DNA from 3 places in the Virgibacillus byunsanensis genome. Region 3 is predicted to be linked to each of the others. Evidence: riboswitches for the same ligand, from Rfam matches in the RefSeq annotation. Region 3 holds a riboswitch; each other region holds the start of a gene.
What was found. Region 3 has a riboswitch for cobalamin ahead of ACFQ3N_RS05285 (ABC transporter substrate-binding protein). Riboswitches for the same ligand answer to the same signal wherever they lie in the genome.
Positions count from the first base shown of each region.

Region 1: it holds a riboswitch for cobalamin, as region 3 does, so the genes downstream of both, ACFQ3N_RS11905 (ribonucleoside-diphosphate reductase subunit alpha) here and ACFQ3N_RS05285 (ABC transporter substrate-binding protein) in region 3, are expected to answer to the same signal.
Region 2: it holds a riboswitch for cobalamin, as region 3 does, so the genes downstream of both, ACFQ3N_RS13985 (DUF4430 domain-containing protein) here and ACFQ3N_RS05285 (ABC transporter substrate-binding protein) in region 3, are expected to answer to the same signal.

Region 1 is NZ_JBHTKJ010000031.1:13,439-17,735, reverse strand. Features, by position in the region: gene ACFQ3N_RS11920 (ABC transporter ATP-binding protein) at 1-35, shown strand, start outside; gene ACFQ3N_RS11915 (DUF3231 family protein) at 250-804, shown strand; gene ACFQ3N_RS11910 (carbonate dehydratase) at 1,477-2,091, shown strand; cobalamin riboswitch at 2,189-2,381, shown strand; gene ACFQ3N_RS11905 (ribonucleoside-diphosphate reductase subunit alpha) at 2,500-4,297, shown strand, end outside.
Region 2 is NZ_JBHTKJ010000037.1:5,417-9,713, forward strand. Features, by position in the region: gene ACFQ3N_RS13980 (ATP-binding protein) at 1-1,713, shown strand, start outside; cobalamin riboswitch at 1,765-1,946, shown strand; gene ACFQ3N_RS13985 (DUF4430 domain-containing protein) at 2,103-2,486, shown strand; gene ACFQ3N_RS13990 (ECF transporter S component) at 2,492-2,995, shown strand; gene sigX (RNA polymerase sigma factor SigX) at 3,724-4,260, shown strand; gene ACFQ3N_RS14000 (hypothetical protein) at 4,257-4,297, shown strand, end outside.
Region 3 is NZ_JBHTKJ010000012.1:12,017-16,313, forward strand. Features, by position in the region: gene ACFQ3N_RS05280 (FecCD family ABC transporter permease) at 1-870, opposite strand, end outside; gene ACFQ3N_RS05285 (ABC transporter substrate-binding protein) at 833-1,885, opposite strand; cobalamin riboswitch at 2,060-2,265, opposite strand; gene ACFQ3N_RS05290 (anti-sigma-I factor RsgI family protein) at 3,177-4,297, opposite strand, start outside.

The sequences.
Region 1 (4,297 bases), on a different contig from region 3:
AACAATTTGATAGTGATCGGGCAGTATTAGGATAATTAAATCATAATCTAGCATGAAACAGGGACATAATTATGTTCCTGTTTTTTTGGCAAATAAGAAAGTATAAAATTTTCTTATCTACATAAGTGTAACTAAGGCTTCCGCCATTAAGGCTTGGCGATAAGCCAAGTTTTCTAATCGTTTTTAATTTGTGATAACTGTGCATACTTTTAAAAGAGTTATTGAAAATACCACTAAAGGGGTGAAAATGTGTCAAATCCATTTGAAGCAGCATGGAATTTGCTTAAAACTGCAGTTGATAACACAAATGAACCTAAATCACCATTTAATATCATTGAAGCAGGGGATTGTTGGAAATATATTACCATGGTAGAAGAATTTATACGATATGAAGAAATAGGTTTGAATACAACGACAGATGATGAAGTAAAAGAAATGTTAAATGATGTGATCAAGCAGTGTGAATCACATATTAAAAAATTAAGTACGATTATGAAAGAAGAGGGTATTCCCTTACCAGATGTAACTTCAGCAAAACCTAAATCAGAGCCCAATGAAATTCCGCTCGGTGTAAAGCTAACAGATGATGAGATTGCTAATGGAGTAGCATTTAAATTAATCGTATGCATGCAAGCATGTGCAAAAGGACAAGGGGATTCGATTCGAAATGATATTGGGATGGTTTGGTTGAACTTTTATTCGGAATGGGTTGTGTTAGGAACAACATTAAAAACGCTAATGCGAAAACGCGGATGGTTAAAGGTGCCGCCCTTTTATTATCCACCCGGATCTCCAAAAAATTAACTATTTCCCCAATAACCCTGTATCCTATGAAGGTCATTACCCCGCGCATATTATAAATGTGCTGGGTTTTTTAATTACTTAAATTATAAAATTAGGAGCCTATGAAGGGGCATGTTCCTTTAAGAAAGATAGACTAACTTTGTCGCTCTGTGGCAACGACCCACCCGCTATGCGTGCGCAGCCCATACGTCGCTATGACGCACAGGACGTGCTAGTTACAGGCGTTGCCACAGGACAAGGAAAGCTTCAATGAGAAACATCGCACGCAGAAAAAGTGCTTTACTTTTTCAAGGACGTGGCGAACTTAGCCTGTAAGGGCGCTTCTAGCTTTTATTAGTAGATAGGAAAGTATAAAACTTTCTTATCTACATAAGTGCAACTAAGGCTTTCGCCATTAAGGCTTGGCGATAAGCCAAGTTTTCTAAAAGGTAAGGAAAGTATAAAATTTTGGTACTATAAAGTTTCTTGTCAGCAAGAGCCATGTCTAGCTCCAGCGCCCAGCCACTCGCGACATAAGCAATCCGTCTTGCGAAAGGAAAAACTACCTTTCTCCAGCCGTTTTGCTTATGCGGTCGTGTCTTTCAGGGCGCTTACGCTTTTCTTATTACATCGAACTATTTACCTTTTTTATACATAACCTAGGTATGGATAGATAAATAGGAGGTGTTCGCTATGGTACAAAAACCAATAATATATCAAAATCCCCCAGTTCAAGAGGTCAAAAATATAAGTTATCCTACAATTAGTAACAAGGCAGTAATTGGTACCGAATCGACCGTAATCGGTGATATTACGATAGATGATGACGTTTATATAGGATTTAAAAACTTACTTCGAGCAGATTCAGGATATCCTTACTATATTGGTCCGTATACTAATATACAGGATTATGTATTAATGCACGTTCATCCGGGGAGTGCGCATGTGGAAATCGACGGCAGGAAATGGGGTGTTTACTTAGAGGGGGAGATCAGTGTATTACATCATGCAGCAGTACACGGACCATTATTTATTGGACGTAATACATTTGTAGGACAACATGCTAATATTTATGATGCAGTAATTGGACGAAACTGTGTAGTTATGCATGGTGCAACGGTAACAAACAGAGTAACGATAGCTGATAATCGTTTTGTTCCACCTGGCTATTCTGTATGGAAACAAGAGGATGCAGATCAACTTCCAATGGTACCTGAAGAACATAAAAATCTTAATCAGGAAATTGTTGACCATTATTATCGATTAGGCAAATCATACTATGAAAATACTCCGTTAGCATTTTCATAACTTACTGCCTATCGGAAATAATCATTGCGAAGTTATTTTTTCTATGATAGGATTTAAATACAATATATTGGTAAAATAAAAATGCAAGCAACTATATATAGTAATTACGAGTTAAGGTGACACACGTTGTCTTAAAAGGGAACCTAGTTCAAATCTAGGACTGCCCCCGCAACTGTAAGTGTGGACGAACGAGTAATCCACTGTATCACATGCTTTACGGCTATGATACGGGAAGGGCTCTAGTAGGCAGAAGCACAAGTCAGGAGACCTGCCATAACTTGTAGTTTCATTTCTCCGGGGTGAGAGAAGTTGAAACGGTAGAGATATAGATACGTAATTTCTATCGTTTTTTAACCGTTCATCCTTTGGGTGAGCGTTTTTTAATGGGGAAAAAAGGGAGGAATTAGTATGACAATCACAACAACAAAACCTGAACAGGAAATAAATCATATTATTGACAAAGCAGTGAGAGGGTTGGATCTGGATGTAGACGCTTACCAGAAAAAGGCTTTGAAGTTATTATCAAATCGAGAGGAAATGTATGAAAGTCTAATTAAATTAGCACTTGAAAATATAGATGAATCCACCCCTGACTGGACGTATGTAGCAAGTCGATTATACTTACAGGACCTGTACCGCCAGGCAGCAGAAAATCGACATTATGATGCCGCTATTCGGTATGGGAATTTTTATGAACTTATCCAAACCCTGACAGAAAAAGGAATTTATGCAAATAAGATCATCACCAAATATACGAAAGAAGAAATTGATTATCTTGCAGAGCAAATCGATCCAAAGCGTGATTTGCTGTTTGATTATTTAGGTCTGTTTACATTGGCAACAAGATACTTAGCCACGGATTACGAAAAAAATACATATGAGCTTCCACAAGAGCGTTGGATGATTATTGCGATGTATGTCATGCAGGATGAACCTTTATCGAAACGGAGCCAATTAGTAACCGAAGCATATTGGGCATTGAGTAATCTTTATATGACGGTTGCTACCCCAACTCTAACCAATGCAGGAAAATCACATGGGCAACTATCCAGTTGTTTCATTGATACAGTCGATGATAGTCTTCAATCGATTTATGATAGTAACACCGATATTGCCAAGCTTTCTAAAAACGGTGGAGGTATTGGTGTATACATGGGGAAAATCCGTAGTCGAGGCAGTTCGATTAAAGGATATACTGGTATGAGCAGTGGTGTCGTTCCGTGGATTAAACAGCTCAATAATACTGCTGTTAATGTGGACCAATTAGGTACGCGTAAAGGCGCCATTGCCATCTACCTAGATATTTGGCATATGGATATTGAAGCTTTTCTTGATTTGAAACTGAATAATGGGGATGACCGTTTACGTGCCCATGATATTTTTACTGGCGTGAGTCTGCCTGATTATTTTATGGAGCAAGTGGACAAGCGTGGTGACTGGTATTTATTTGACCCACATGAAGTTCGTCAAGTGATGGGATACTCACTGGAAGATTTTTATGATGAAGAAAAAACCCGAGGGTCCTGGCGTGAACGATATCAGGAATGTGTAGATTCGAAATTGTTATCCAAAAAGAAGATTCCTGCTATTGAAATCATGAAACGAATTATGAAATCCCAACTGGAGTCAGGTACACCGTTCATGTTTTATCGTGATGAAGTGAATAGACAGAATAGTAATCATCATAAAGGGATCATCTACTGTTCCAATTTATGTACGGAAATAACCCAGAATCAGTCTCCAACTGAATTTTTGGAGGAATTTCTGGAAAATGATAACACGATCGTTAAAAAGTATAAATCCGGTGACTATGTGGTATGTAATTTGAGTTCCATTAATTTAGGGAGAGCGGTTCCTGATGATATATTGGAGCGTCTCATCAAGATCCAAATACGCATGCTTGATAATGTCATTGATATTAATACATTACCAATTAAGCAAACACAGTTAACGAATCAGAAATATCGGGCAATAGGGCTTGGCACCTTTGGCTGGCATCATCTTTTAGCACTTGAAAACCTGAAATGGGAATCAGATGAAGCGGTTAATTATGCAGATGAGTTATATGAGAAAATTGCCTATTTAACGATTACAAATAGTATGGAGTTAAGTAAAGAAAAAGGAAATTATCCCTGCTTTGCAGGAAGTAAATGGCATACGGGAGCTTATTTTTCACAAAAAGGTTATTCTGATGAAAAGTGGCTTG
Region 2 (4,297 bases), on a different contig from region 3:
TCTTTTGTATTATTTATATTAACCATTTTTCTATTAGAGTTTTTTGAAACGTTCCACATAGAAGAAGCTGAGAAAGACATGATGCAAACAGCGACTAAAGTTTCTGTGATGGTAGAACAATATGATGATAAATCATTACTATTTGAAACAACAGAACGCGTGAAAGACCCAGCTAGTCGTATAGCTATCATTTTTAATGATGGTTCTGTGTGGACCTCAAACAGTAATGATCAAAACTTATTAGAATTAGAAGAAGAATGGTTTCAGAATGAAGAAGATTTGACTACCATTTTATCAAAAAATGAACAAGTGAAAAAACAAATGATGCTGCCAAATAGTGATGCAGAGGTAATGATCGTAGGTACACCAGTCTCTGGAGTTAATGGTGCTGTTTTTGTTTATCAATCACTTGATGTTGTTGATCAGACAAAGGCAGAAACGACAAAAATAATTTTCCTAGCAGCTGGTATAGCAATTATTTTAACTACTATTTTTGCATTTTTCCTTTCAACACGTATTACAGCACCACTAATCAAAATGCGAGAAGCTGCATTTGACTTAACAAGAGGAGAATTTAACACAAAAGTACCGATATTAACCCATGACGAAATTGGTGGGTTGGCAATGGCTTTTAATAGAATGGGAAGGCAATTAAAGTTTCACATAAATGCGTTGAGGCAGGAAAAAGAGCAATTATCCAGTATTGTGAGTTCTATGGCAGATGGTGTGATTACACTTAATCGAAATGGAGATATGATTGTAACGAATCCCCCAGCTGAACGGTTTATTGAGGATTGGTATTTTGAACATAATATAACCATTAATGAAGATAACAAAAAACTTCCAGAACCACTTAATCAAATTTTACAAGAAGTAATTGAGGGAGAAAAAGAAACCTTACGGGAGATTAATCTACAAGGACGTACTTGGGTTATGATTATGACTCCATTATATGATCAAACGTTTGTACGGGGTGCTGTAGCTGTAATCCGTGATATGACGGAAGAACGACGCCTAGATAAATTGAGAAAAGACTTTATTGCTAACGTTTCACATGAGCTGCGCACACCTATTTCGATGCTACAAGGCTATAGTGAGGCTATTGTAGATGATGTGGCAGAAAGTAAAGATGAGAAAAACGAATTAGCTCAAATTATTTATGAAGAATCATTACGAATGGGTCGCCTGGTAAATGAATTATTGGATCTTGCTCGAATGGAAGCTGGACATATCCAATTAAATAAAGAACCGATTAACGTAGAAGCATTTGTTGATCGAATAACGAAGAAGTTTAGTGGATTGGCAGAAGATAACTCAGTAGAACTGAATCTTATAAAAAATATTAAAACTGATGCAATTGCAATTGATCCTGACAGAATAGAACAAGTTTTTACCAATTTAATTGATAATGCCATTAGACATACGAATGACAATGGCTATGTAAATATTTCAGTGGAATGCAATGAACAATTAGTAGTAGCAATTGAAGATAATGGCAGTGGTATAGTTGAGGAAGATCTTCCCTTTGTATTTGAGCGGTTTTATAAAGCTGATAAATCCAGAACTAGAAACCTTAAGAAAAAAGGGACTGGTTTAGGGCTAGCGATTGCTAAAAACATAATTGATGCTCACAATGGATCTATTTCAGTGAATAGTAAAGTAAATGAAGGAACGACATTTACATTTAAAATACCTACACCTACAGCAAAATAAATATTGATTTTAGAGTGCATTATGATATGATGATAGTTGTAATGAAACCGAATATAATATTTTGAATTTGGTGCATTTGCTTAAAAGGGAATCTAGTGAAAAACTAGAACTGTCCTCGCAACTGTAAGTGATACGAAATAAGTGATAGCCACTATATGAACATTTATATGGGAAGGGACTTAAAGTAGGTTAAAATCACAAGTCAGTAGACCTGCCATGTTTAACTGTTTCAATGCTTCGAGGATGTTAAGCAATTGGGACAACCGAATACATATGGATTTATAATGTATCGATTGTCGTCTACTATTGCTAACTCTTGTGAGAAGGGTTAGCTTTTTTGGTTGTCCAATGCCAGTCTCCTCAATAAAAATAGTGGAGGAATGAGAAAGATGAACAAAATGTTTTTTAAATTAACAGCGTTATTACTAGTATTTGGTTTATTGATGGGTTGTGCTTCTGATGATACGAGTAGTAGTGAAGAAAATGAAGGTTCAGTTGACATAACTATTTCAAAGGATAATGGAGAAGAAATAGTCACAGAAAAAGAGGTGCCTATTGAGGATGGGGCTATTTTAATGGATGTAATGCAGGAAAATTTTGATATTGAAGAAGATGAGGGTTTTATTACTTCTATTGAAGGAGAGGCTCCTGAAGAAGGTGAACAAAAGGCTTGGATGTTTTTTGTGAACGATGAAATGGGAGCTGTAGGTGCTAATGAATTAGAGTTACAAGTTGATGATCGTGTAACGTTCGACCTTCAGGCCTGGGAATGATGTAGTTGACTACGTATAAAATAACATTACTGGCTTTATTAGCAGCTATGGCTGTCGTGGGGAGATTTACTTTTTCGTTTTTACCAAACCTTCAGCCAGTAACAGCATTAATTATTATATGTGGTTTATTTTTAGGTCCTGTTGCAGCTATATTTCTAGCTGTATTGACTACATTTTTGTCAAACATGCTTTTGGGCATGGGAATATGGTCAATTTGGCAAGTGATCTCATGGGGATTAATAGGGTTAATAAGTGGTCTGCTAGGTAAATTACCTATAAGAATCCCTATCTATTTAATCGTGATTTTCTCTATTTTTAGTGGCTATCTCTATGGATTTGTTATTTCGTTAACCAGCTATCAAATAACTGGTAAGTTTTTACCGTATTATCTTGCAGGATTACCATTTGATACGTATCACGCAGTAGGGAATGCGGTATTCATCATCCTGATCTATCCAATTATTTCACATTTTTTTACACGTTCAAGAATTAATAAATTTCATGGTTGAATGGTGCACTATTTGGATTTTCCAATAAGTCAAAAGTCTACAAAATTTGATAATTAACTATTTATATTTAGGCTGTCATTTTTCCACAATTGATGTAGATTGCGACATAACTTACTCGAGGATTTGCTTTCTCCATCTATGAGTGCTATACAACCGCTTCGGCAGAACACTTCGCTTTCCGTGGGCACGGCCTCAGCCATCCTCAGAAGCAAAAAGCGCTCTTCGGACACGTGCTATTCCTTTAGAGTCGACTGCCCGCAGCGAAAAGCAACCATCATAAAAGTGGCAGTTTACCTTAAAAAAACGAAATTCAAGATGTTGTTTTATTCTGGACGCTATACCAGCGGCGGAAATACACGAAGACTCCTTGAAAAAGGAAATCACTTTTTCTGCGTGCGATGTAATCCTGCCGTGGCTTCCCTTGTTCTGCGGGAGGATAGGCATAGGTGAGACACTAAAGTGCTTCAGCACGTGGTGGTTCACCAGCCGCCCTAAGATGCGCTAAATGTATTTCCAGAGCGAGTAAAAGCACTAACCATTATCTGAATTTATGTCGCATTATATATCAATTGTGAGGATTAAAAAAGTAACAAAACTTACGAAATGAACCTATATTTAAAAATACCAACCAAATAATGGTTGGTATTTTTCTTATTCTTTAATATTATAGAAATATAGTGTAACATTTTTGGTGTTGAAACGACTAAATGGGTGAACGGAGGATCTTTATGAAGGCCGTTTTTGATGAAATATACGACAAGTATCATCAGGATTTATATCAGTTTATTTTTTATATGGTTAAAGACAAAGAAACCACAGAAGACCTCGTTCAGGAAGTTTATATAAAAGTAATGCATTCTTATACGTCTTTTAAAGGTGATAGTACGTTAAAAACGTGGTTATTCTCTATAGCTAGACATAAGACAATTGATTATTTTCGTGCACAAAAAAGAAAGCGAAATCGAATCACTGATTTTTTTGACTGGCAAGAAAAAGGAGAATTTATACAAGATAAACAACCATTGCCAGATGAAATTACAATACAAAATGAGGAATTGAAGAAGGTATATCACCATCTCGATCGATGTAGTCCCGATCAAAAGAGTGTATTGATTTTACGTTACATACAGTCATTTTCCATTCAGGAGACTGCTGACATATTAAATTTTAGTATAAGCAAAGTTAAGACAACTCAGCATAGAGGATTAAAAACACTAAGGAAATATGTGAGTGAAGAACAACAGGAAGGAGGAGATACTTTATGAAATCACGTAATAAGACGGATCAGCAAATTATAAAAAG
Region 3 (4,297 bases):
AAGACGGACGAGGTGTGGAATAACAAGGCCGACAAAGCCAATAGATCCCGATACCGCAACCGCTGCTCCTGTTAATAGTGATGCACCAATTAAGATAAACATTTTCCCTTTTTTCACATCGACACCAATATGATCTGCTGCATCTTCGCCAAGTGCTAAAGCATTTAATTCACGGTAGTGATAGTAGACAATAAAAGAGCCAATAAGCATAAACGGCATGATCAACTTCACATGGCTCCAACCTCTCATACCAACACTTCCGTACAACCAATAAATAATCTGTGCCATCGCATCCCGATCACTTAACGAAATAATTAGAGACACAATTGCTCCGATAAAGGCGCTGACGATAATCCCAGCTAATATGATTGTTTCTACAGCTAAACTTCTACTGCTTAACCGAACCAGACCGAATACAATAAAAAGTGTTAATAATCCACTAATGACCGCGACAACCGGCAAGGTAAAATTTCCTAAACCAACAATCGAAAATTGAAAAAATAATACAAATACAGCACCTAGTGATGCTCCCGAAGAAACCCCTATAGTGTAGGGATCTGCTAATGGGTTCCGTAACAATCCTTGGAACGCTGCTCCGGCAAGTCCAAGTGATGCACCAACACAAAAAGCAAGTAGCACACGTGGTAATCGGATATTCCAAATAATCATTTCTACATTTTTTGGTACCTCATTAAGCAAATTGATACGTAACGTTTTATCCAATACAATATGTAAAATCGTATCTATCGAGACCTGGACACTACTCATTAATAAACCAAGAAGGGCTGTACCAAGTACAACCCCTCCACTTAGAATATATAGACAGCCTATTTTATTTTTTGAAAACTTCAGGGTAGACAAGCTCCGCAAGTGTCTCGACCCCTTCAATTAACCGAGGACCTGGTCTGGTCACAGTATCGTTATCTACATCAACGACATGTTCATTTTTAACAGCCGGTACTTCTGCCCAGCCTTCACGACTTAACACATCTTGGCTTGGATTATCTACATAATAACCATAAGTAGTAACAATTACTTCAGGGTTTAACTTCACAATTTCTTCCTCGTTCAAACTCACCCAACCCTCATGTTCTGCTGCTACATTAATGGCTTGAATTGCCTCAAGCATTTCGTGCATAAATGTATTTGTTCCAGTCGTATAAATATCTGGTGCTGGTGATACTTCCACCCATACTTTCTTCTTATCCGTAACTTCTTTTTCAGCTTTTTCTTTGATCTCAGCTAAACGCGTTTTCATATCAGAAATCGTTTCTTCTGCCTCAGTAGTTGTTCCAGTTGCTTTAGCGATCATAGTTATGTCACCATAAACATCGTCGAAAGAAGTGGCACTTCCAACAACAACGACAGTAATTCCTGCCTCTTCAAACTGCTCTATTGTTTCCTTTGCATTTTCGTAATGATAATCGGTAACAAAAGCAATTTCCGGGAGTAGGGAAAGAATCTTCTCAACGTTGATTTCCTGTCCACCGAGTTTATCAATCTCTTGTGTTTCTTCTGGGTAATTACTATAATCAGATACACCGATGACCTTATCACCTAAACCAAGGTCAAATACAATTTCTGTCGTACTTGCTTGAAGCGAAACAATCGATTCTGGTTTATTTTCAATCGTAACTTCTCGATCTGCATCATCTGTAATGGTTAGTGGGAAGTTTTGTCCACTATCCTCATCAACTTGTTCATTAACATTTGAAGAATTGTCCTCTTCTATTTGCTGGTTATCGTTTGAGTCAATAACATCCTCTTCACCATTACCAGCAGCTTCCGACTGTTGTTCTTGTGTACCGCAACCCACGATAGCGGCCATAGTAAACAGTAAAATAAAACTAATAAGTCCCCATCTTTTTAACATCTCTGTATGCACTTCTGTTCCTCCTCCTATTTTTGAACACAAAAAAACGCTATTCCTGTGGAAAGCGTTGGTTAAAGGCATATGTATTATACTTTGATAAAGTATGATAACTCGCAATCTATTTATCTGGCACGGTAACATGATAAAAATAGATTGCCTGCACTTTAAACATTCCTTTCCTCGAGGAAGTTTAAACACAAATAGGCAGGTCTCCTGACTTACGAATCAACGGTAGGTTACTCCTTCCCGTGTTAGAAACACAGTGGATCATTTGTAACCATCCTCATCGCTTACAGTGGCGGGACCGTGTTGGATTTACACCAACTTCCCTCTTAGTCTTACAGTTAAGTTCACTTGGAACACTGCAAAAAACCTCTTTGTCTAGTATTCATTTTTTTGTCTTCTAAAAGAAATTATAAAATATTATTTACCTTTTGTAAAATATTATTTAGTCCATATCCAGTTGTTCATGATTCATACGGTGAGTGAAACTGTTCAGAAATCTACAATTTGAGTTGAACAAGAATTTTCGAAATAGGCTTATATAAAAATATAATACAGTTTTCTCAATATAAATCTATTATTTTAAGGATCACAAAATTTCCATACCCGCCTTCAACTATAACCGCTATATTTTCTCTTTAGAAATTGCCTATACAGATTATTAAACTCGCCAGTATGAAATGAGCAAATAAATATTTAAGTAGATTCAACATCTTCATCTACATTATATTACTTCAAATACCTCCACTTATTTCTCCTATTCAATTAGAATACCGATATTGTAAACTTCTCTTCTTTTTTAAGCTAACAGCTAAAGAGTTTACAGCTCTACGGTCTTTTAAAGATCCAACTGTTAATCGTTTTCTATCCATGCTAATATCACCCGTTCTTAAGATTAATATATATTGAACCAGTAATTTTTAATTAATAATAGTAATTTCCTTTAAATCCATTTCATAAACAAAATCCGTACATTTTGATGCATATTTAATTTGTTTTTCTTAACAATTGATTTTATATTTCTATGATGTTGATATTAAATAAATCTTTGAAATTTATCATGTAAACATTCCCTGAGAATCCTTTATCTTTTACAAATTCAATATATGGTGTATGAAGGTACCTAATTCCGTTTATAATGTGCTTTTTACACACTAATAATAAAATATTCCTCTTCCTCCCTATTCTAAACTTTTCTATACAATACGACCTACTACATTAGTCTTTGATTTATAGCCCTTGAGATATGATCCATGAATATATCCACATTTATAGCATACTGGCTACGAATTTAATGCTACTATTGAACAGTATCACTTGGTTGAGACGGAGACTTAGGTTGATTTTCATTCGTTTTATTCTCATTAGAATCTAGGTTTTCTTCTTCCGGACTAGTCTCGTTTTTCGAAACAGGTTCGTCTTTTTTTGCTTCATTTGATTCCGTCTTTGATGGACTCTTTATACTAGTTTCGCTTTGCTCTGGATTTCTGTCATTAGAATTTGTTTGATTTTCTTCCGTTTTGTTACTTTCATTCTCATTCTCAACAGGAGATGGCTTATCCTCCGCTGAATTTGGATGTTTTTCATTTTCCGATGAAGCACTTTCTTTATTAATTTTATTATTACTATTATTTTGTTGTTGTATTCCATCATTAGCAGATGTTCCTTGTTTATCATCAAGGGTAGGCTTTTCAGTTTTATTCTCTTTTTGATCTTTGGGAGTTTGTGGACGATCCTGACGTGATTCTGAATTCAATTTGGCATTGTCTTCCGTAGAATATCCTTGTTCACCCTCATCTGGAACCTTCTTAACATCTTCCTCAATCATATCCTGTAATTGTTTAACGGATTTCTCTTTTACTTCATGAATATTTTGAACGAGCCCCTTTTCTCGCAAGGTTTGAAAATGTCTGTATTTATTCATCGATACGTCCGCATGTTTGGCTTGGTCATAAAATTCCTTTGTTTCATTGAATACCAGTACATCTGCAACGATGTTCTGACGTTGAAGTTGAGTTTGGATCACTTCAGTTAGATCACGTTCAGAAGGGGAGTCAGAGTCATTCGTTACCTTCACAAGAGTAGTCTCAATTCTTCCTTGTTCTTCTGTCGTTAAAAAGCCTTTTGAAATCGACTCAGATATGATGAGATTAACCACTTGATAGAAGTCTAAGCCTTTTGATTTGATGGAGTCGATGATTTGTTTCCCATCGGCATTCAAAGCTGAAAGTTTTACCACGTTTAAATCCTGGTCTAAATGAGCCTCAATACTCGGATTAATATCAGTGGCTGCAATATAGTGAGTTTCGGAATGATTTTGAAGCACCCCATAAGATAAAAAGGCGATAAACAAAATAGCTACCATTGCTATAGTAGATACAAACTTGATAGGAAGAGGCTGCGTTTTCGCTGTACACATCA